3 regions of the Arthrobacter zhaoxinii genome follow, and region 3 is predicted to be linked to each of the others. Evidence: riboswitches for the same ligand, from Rfam matches in the RefSeq annotation. Region 3 holds a riboswitch; each other region holds the start of a gene.
The links. A riboswitch is a leader RNA that binds a small molecule or an ion and turns the genes downstream of it on or off. The one in region 3 is predicted to bind S-adenosylmethionine.
Positions count from the first base shown of each region.

Region 1 (2,257 bases), 1.0 Mb from region 3:
CTTGCGGACCCGGGAATCCATGGTCCTTGCCGATCCTTCCGGACCGGCATACCGGACCTCCGCATAGGTGACGATCCGGCCGGACCGTCGGCCATGCCGTTCCGTGTAGACACGCTCCACGATGCCCTCGGTGCGGATGCCGATGTGCGTCACGTGCCGGTCGCCTTCGACTGCCGGCACGAACACGGAGAGGCCGAGGACGGCCATGGCCAGGCACCCCAGGCCGCTTAGGAATATCACCAGGGGCGGCTGCTGCTTCGGAGTCCGGGGAGGAACCGAAAGAGTCCCGCGCCGTCGTCGTTTGGTGAATCCCGCAGCCATACAGCCCCCCCAGATGCTATCGGCCGGGCGAAGCCCGGCCCCGGAACTAGATCTCTACCGGACCGTTCGCGGTGTCGAAGGTGACGGACATGATGCCCGGCGTGCCGGCGGGCGCAATCCACGTGACATCCACGTTCTCCAGCGGCTTCTCCACCGGATGGCCCAGCCAATCCGTGACCCGCGCTGCGGACCCGGCGATGGTCAGGGACTTGAGCTTCACCGATCCGGGCATGCCCGGAAGCGCGTTGGAAGGGTGCAGTTCCTCCGTGCCGTCGTCCCAGCGCAGCAGGTAGGGCACCTGCGGGTCTGCGATCAGCCCGTTGATGCCGATCTGCCGCCAGGTCAGCTCCTGGCCGTCGGGGAACTTGCGGTTGCCCGGCACGGACGCCCGGCCGAGCCGTTCCTCAAAGGGTGTGAGATCATCCACGGCAACGCACCAGCCCATCCAGCCGCCGCCGCATTCCGAGCGCTGGCGCACGGCCTGGCCGAACGGCGCCTTGTCCGACGCCGGGTGGTTCAGGACCTCCACCACCTCGACGTACTGGTTGTTGGCGAGGGGCAGGATCATATTGCGGGTACCGAATCGGGGGTGGACGCCACCCTTCACGAAATCGGCGCCGAGAGCAGCAGCAATCCTCTCGGTAGTGGCCAAAAGACCGTCGGATTCACAGGCATAAGAAACATGGTCCAAGCGCATGCGGCCCATTGTGGCACGTTGTGATACCCGTCTCGACCAAGGGCGGCCTAAGTGCGGAAACTTCCGCGGCGCAGCCCCGGTCCGGCGCCAAAACACTCCGTATTTTCATGGTGCGTCATAGAGGTTGCGCGACGGCGGCATATCGGTTTCCATAGGTGCAGGTCATGAGTGCCAGCAGATAGCCCCGGCTTGCTGGCCGGCAACCCTCCAACCGCGGTGGGGTGCCCCGGGTGAAGACCTGGCCGTACGCCAAACGGGCGTCCGGCAAGCGCGGGTCCCACGACCCCACCGGACATCCGGCGTACCCGGATGCACCCCGGCGGCGTTGTGCGGCCCCTGGTTTGAGGGAGCATCATGAGTGCAGATTGGTCATTTGAAACCCGCCAGATCCACGTAGGCCAGGAGCCCGACGCCGTCACCGGTGCACGTGCCCTGCCGATCTACCAGACCACGTCCTTCGTTTTTCCGAGTGCAGAGGCCGCCGCGAACCGGTTTGCCCTGGCCGAACTGGAACCGATCTACACCAGGATCGGCAACCCCACCCAGGAAGCGGTGGAAAACCGGATCGCTTCCCTCGAGGGCGGCGTCGGTGCCCTGCTGCTGGCGTCCGGACAGGCGGCCGAAACCTTCGCGCTGCTGAACCTGGCACAGGCCGGCGACCACGTGGTCGCCAGCCCCAGCCTCTACGGGGGGACCTACAACCTCCTGAAGCACACCCTGAAACGGTTCGGCATTGAGACCACGTTCGTGCAGGACCCGGACAACCTGGACCACTGGCGCGACGCCGTCCGGCCCAACACCAAGGCCTTCTTCGGCGAGGTGGTTTCCAACCCCCGCCAGGATGTCCTGGACCTGGAAGGCATCAGCGCCGTGGCCCATGAGGCAGGTGTACCGCTGATCGTGGACAACACCCTGTCGACGCCGTACCTCATCCGTCCGATCGAATGGGGCGCCGACATTGTGGTCCACTCGGCCACGAAGTACCTGGGCGGGCACGGGACGGCCATTGCCGGCGTCATCGTCGATTCGGGCAACTTCGACTTCGCCGCGGATCCGGAGAAGTTCCCCGGGTTCAACACCCCGGACGAAAGCTACAACGGTCTCGTCTACGCGAGAGACCTGGGCGTCAACGGGTCCCTCGGGGCCAACCTGGCGTTCATCCTCAAGGCCCGGGTCCAACTGCTGCGGGACCTCGGGTCCGCGGTATCGCCGTTCAACGCGTTCCTGATCGCCCAGGGA
Region 1 is NZ_CP104275.1:1,102,806-1,105,062, forward strand. It holds gene N2K95_RS05125 (DUF3592 domain-containing protein) at 1-321, opposite strand, end outside; gene N2K95_RS05130 (VOC family protein) at 368-1,018, opposite strand; SAM riboswitch class IV at 1,179-1,295, shown strand; gene N2K95_RS05135 (bifunctional o-acetylhomoserine/o-acetylserine sulfhydrylase) at 1,373-2,257, shown strand, end outside.
Region 1: linked by a shared signal. The riboswitch ahead of N2K95_RS05135 (bifunctional o-acetylhomoserine/o-acetylserine sulfhydrylase) and the one ahead of N2K95_RS00355 (cobalamin-independent methionine synthase II family protein) in region 3 are both predicted to bind S-adenosylmethionine.

Region 2 (2,257 bases), 660 kb from region 3:
CCTCCTGACCGAGGACACCGGCGTGCCGTTCGATCAGCTGCAGGCTGAGCAGATAGCGGTGTACCGGAAGGCCTGGGCGGACGCCGGACATCAGGGCACCCCGCGGGTGTCCGTCAGCCGCAGCATCATTCCGCTGGTCACCGGGCAGGACCGGCACTACTTCGGGGTGCGGGCGCAGGCCGAGGGCCGGGACCAGGTGGGGCACCTCGACGGCGGACTGGCCCGGTTCGGGAAGAGCTACATCGGCGAACCGGACGTTATTGCCGCCGAGCTGGCCGCCGACGCTGCGGTGCAGGAGGCCGATACCGTCCTGGTGACCGTGCCGAACCAGCTGGGCGTGGACTACAACGCGCATCTGTTGGAGAGCATCGTGAAGCTTGTGGCTCCGGGGGCCGGCTGGCGGTAAGGAACCTTGGCACCCTTCGGGGCCTGGATCCGGCGGCAACGAAATTCCCCGCTCGCAGAGCTCGCGGAGAATATTAAAGCCGCCTTCTCCAGGCCCCTTCGTGCGTCCGTCACCGTCCACCAGGCGGCGGGTACCGTTGCATCGTGGTCCCTCGAGGGCTCCGTCTCCCATAGCGATGTACCACCCGAAAAGACGACCAGTGCCACTCAGCACTTCGCGGATATCGATCGTTGCAGACCTCCGTTCCTACGGTGAGGAAGCAGCTGCAGAATGGGCATGGGAAGCACCCCCGGAGACTCTGCAGGATGTTCTGACCGTTGCAGATTGGATGCTCTATTACGGTCCCGGCCTCCCCAGCGGGGCATCCTTGACCATCAGCAAGGCGGTCGCACTGGGCGGAATATATATTCATGAGTCCCGTCCTCGGGACCTGCGCCGCAAGCGAAGAGACTTGAAGGTTTGGTATTCAACTGTCGCCGCCAATACCCCATACGCGCAGGAACGCTTCCTCGGAAGCAGTGACTATGCTGTGGTCGGCCCAGATGCACGTAGCTATTGGGGACGAGAAAATAAGCCTTAGTCACCTTTGGTGTGCAGCTGTCCCCTGTCCTGCGCCGGGCGGAAGGCGAGGTGCAGGTGCGAACGGGAGTGCCGGACGGGCCGGGTTAGGCGGCTTTAATAATCCTTGCGAGCTCTGCGAGCAGGGATTTTCGTTGCCGCCGTTCCGGTCCGCCCGGCGCCCACCCACACGACGCACGCCCACCCAGCGCACCTCGGAAACAGCCCACTGTCGAAATGTCAGTGGCCTCCGCTAGAGTAGTTTTCAGCTTCACGAGATGTGGCCTTCGCCCGGCACCCCCGGGCACAAAAGCTCCGACTGGCCCCACACCAACCCCACTGTTCGGCGGGTGGTTCGGATGACGAAGCGGCCTGCGTCATTCGTCGCAGGCAAGGACAACCTGCAAAGGAACCCACTGTGAGCATTTCCAGTGTCAGCAAATCCGGCCTCAGCAACTGCAGCGGCTTCGCCCCGGGGCACAACATCCATTGGATCCACGCCCGCCGCCTCGAGGGGTGGGAGCAGTGGTCGGACGTCGAAGTCACGGCCGATCCGCAGCTGGACCTCATCTATCTGGTGTCCGAAGGCACCCAGCAGCTGATGTGGTTCCACAATGTCGGGGCCGTCGCCACCGCGCTCGCGGCCGCCGTCGACACCCCGCAGTGGTGCCAGCGTTATTCCACCCTGATGGTGCCGGGCGGATTCGATTCCGATGCCCGGAGCTCTTTTTTCTACTTGGCCCGGCCGGAACGGGTGGTTCCCTGCAACGGCTCCCTGGTTCGGGCACCGGAAACTGAGCGGATTGAAAAAGCCGGCTCCTAGCTGCTGCCCCGCCCTGGAATTCCGACGGATTCCGGGGCGGAGCCAGCCCTGTCGGCGCCGGCCGAGACGGCAGCTACTGCTGCAGCAGCTCCGGCGGCACGGTGTAAATGAGGATGACACCCAGCAGGTTCTTCGCGGCGTGCACGCCGTAGGACAGCATGAAGTTGTTGCCGGCCCAGACGTAGATGCCCACGAGAGTGGCACCCATCGCCAGGTAGGGCATCAGCACCGGAAGGGACAGGGATTCCTTGCCCACAATGTGGATGGAGGCGAACAGCAGGACCGACAGGATGCAGCAGCCCCAGAGGTTCCAGTACCGGCTGAGTTTGCCGATCAGCAGGTGCCGGAAAATGTACTCCTCGACAAAGGGCGCCAGCACCACCAGCAGAGGTACCACCAGCCAGGGCGACACGGATCCCACGAATCCCTCTACGGCTTCCTGGTTTACCGCCGTTTCGACCTGTCCGGTC
Region 2 is NZ_CP104275.1:2,882,287-2,884,543, forward strand. It holds gene N2K95_RS13430 (LLM class flavin-dependent oxidoreductase) at 1-406, shown strand, start outside; SAM riboswitch class IV at 1,234-1,367, shown strand; gene N2K95_RS13435 (hypothetical protein) at 1,383-1,787, shown strand; gene N2K95_RS13440 (CPBP family intramembrane glutamic endopeptidase) at 1,861-2,257, opposite strand, start outside.
Region 2: linked by a shared signal. The riboswitch ahead of N2K95_RS13435 (hypothetical protein) and the one ahead of N2K95_RS00355 (cobalamin-independent methionine synthase II family protein) in region 3 are both predicted to bind S-adenosylmethionine.

Region 3 (2,257 bases):
CTGTACGACGAAAAGGACCAGCGCCGCGACGCCGGCTTCTCCATCTTCTACATGGGCATCAACATCGGCGCCCTGATCGGCCCGATCCTGACCGGCCTGGCGTGGAGCGAATACGGCTTCCACTACGGCTTCGGCCTGGCCGCCATCGGCATGGCCATCGGCCTGGTCCAGTACGGCGTGACCCGCAAGAACCTGCCCGCATCCGCCCACCAGGTAGCCAACCCGCTGCCGAAGCAGCAGTACATGAAGGTCAGCCTCATCGCAGCTGCCGCTGTGGTTGTCATTGTGCTGGCCGTTGTCTTCGATCTGTTGACCGCCAAGAACCTCGCGGTGGTGATGGCGATCCTCGCCATCGTGGCCGCCGTCGCATACTTCGTGATCATCCTCAGCAGCAAGAAGGTGAACCGGGTGGAACGCCGCCGGGTGTACTCCTTCATGCCGCTCTTCATCGCCAGCGCTGCGTTCTGGGCCCTGTTCCAGCAGCAGTTCACGGTGGTCGCCATGTACGCGGACTCCTCGCTGAACCGCAGCATCTTCGGCTGGGAAATGCCGCCGAGCTGGGTGCAGTCCATTAACCCGGTCTTCATCATCATCTTCGCCGCCGTGTTCGCCGGCGTCTGGACCAAGATGGGCGACCGCCAGCCGTCCTCCCCGCTGAAGTTCGCCCTGGGCCTGGCCGTGATGGGCCTTGCCTTCCTGGCGTTCATTCCGTTCTCCGGCGGAGCTCCGAACAGCACCCCGCTGCTGGCCATGGCCGGCATCCTGCTGCTGTTCACCTTTGCTGAACTGTTCCTGTCCCCGATCGGACTGTCCGTGGCAACCAAGCTGGCCCCGGAAGTCTTCCGGACCCAGATGGTGGCCCTGTTCTTCCTGTCCGTCTCCCTGGGCACCACCCTGGCGGGCTGGCTGGCACAGTTCTACGACCCGGAAACCGAAGTCAGCTACTTCACCTTCAGCGGCGTCACCGCGATCATCCTGGGCATTGCCCTGGCCGCGGCCACACCGTCGATCAAGAAGCTCATGGGCGGCGTGCGCTAAGCACCCGGAGCTTTTCCCAGGACGGCGGTACCGGAGTTTTCCGGTACCGCCGTCCTTTTTATGTTGTGTCATGTGCTTGGAGGCGCCCCGCCGGCATGGCTAGGATGGTCCCAGCTTCAGGAGACACGGCCGCCAAGCTCCGACTTGGCCGTGCACCAACCCCATGCTTCGCGGGTGGTTCGGATGACGAAGCGGCCTGCACCGCCCTTCGGGCATCCGGTGCGGGCAAGAGCACGGATTCCAAAGGATCGCCGCCATGCGCAAAAGCACCGACCGTATTCTGGCCACTCACGCAGGGTCCCTCCCCCGCACCCCTGAACTGCTTGCCGCGAACGCAGCACGGGAAGCCGACCCTTCGGATACCGAGGGCTACGCGGATCTGCTGCAGGCCGCCGTCGCCGATTTGGTGCGCCGCCAGCTGCAGGCGGGCATCGACATCCCCAACGACGGCGAATACGGGCACGCGATGTCCGCCGACGTCGACTACGGTGCCTGGTGGTCCTATTCCTTCTCCCGGCTCAGCGGCCTGAGCGTTGCCGAGACCGGAATCTGGAACATGGAGCCGCACCGCTCGGAGCCTGGCAACGTGGTCCTCACCAGCTTCGGAGACCGCCGCGACCGCCGGCGCTTCGCTGATGCCTACACCGACCCGTCCTCCGGCATCACCACCGGCGCCCAGAAGGTCTTCCCCAAGGTCACGGGTCCCGTGGAGTACACCGGGTACGACGCCGTGGCCCGCGATATCGCCAATCTCAAGGCCGGCCTGGCCGGCTCGGGGAGAACGGAAGGCTTCCTCGCCTCACTCTCCCCCGGTTCCTGTTCGCGGATTGCCAACGAGTACTACGCCACGGAGGAGGAGTTCATCTACGCCTGCGCGGACGCGATGCGGGAGGAATATAAAGCCATTGTCGACGCCGGGCTGATCGTCCAGATTGACGATCCGTCCATCGCGGAGAACTGGGACCAGATCAATCCCGAACCTTCCGTCAGCGACTACCTCAAATTCACGCAGATCCGCGTGGACGCACTGAACTACGCCCTGCGGGGCCTGCCCGAAGAGCAGATCCGCTTCCACCTGTGCTGGGGCTCCTGGCACGGACCGCACACCACGGATATCGAGTTCCGCCATCTGGCGGACACCCTGCTGCAGATCAACGCCGGCGCCTACAGCTTCGAAGCCGGCAACGTGCGGCACGAGCACGAATGGCGGGTCTGGGAA
Region 3 is NZ_CP104275.1:73,894-76,150, reverse strand. It holds gene N2K95_RS00360 (peptide MFS transporter) at 1-1,038, shown strand, start outside; SAM riboswitch class IV at 1,153-1,276, shown strand; gene N2K95_RS00355 (cobalamin-independent methionine synthase II family protein) at 1,295-2,257, shown strand, end outside.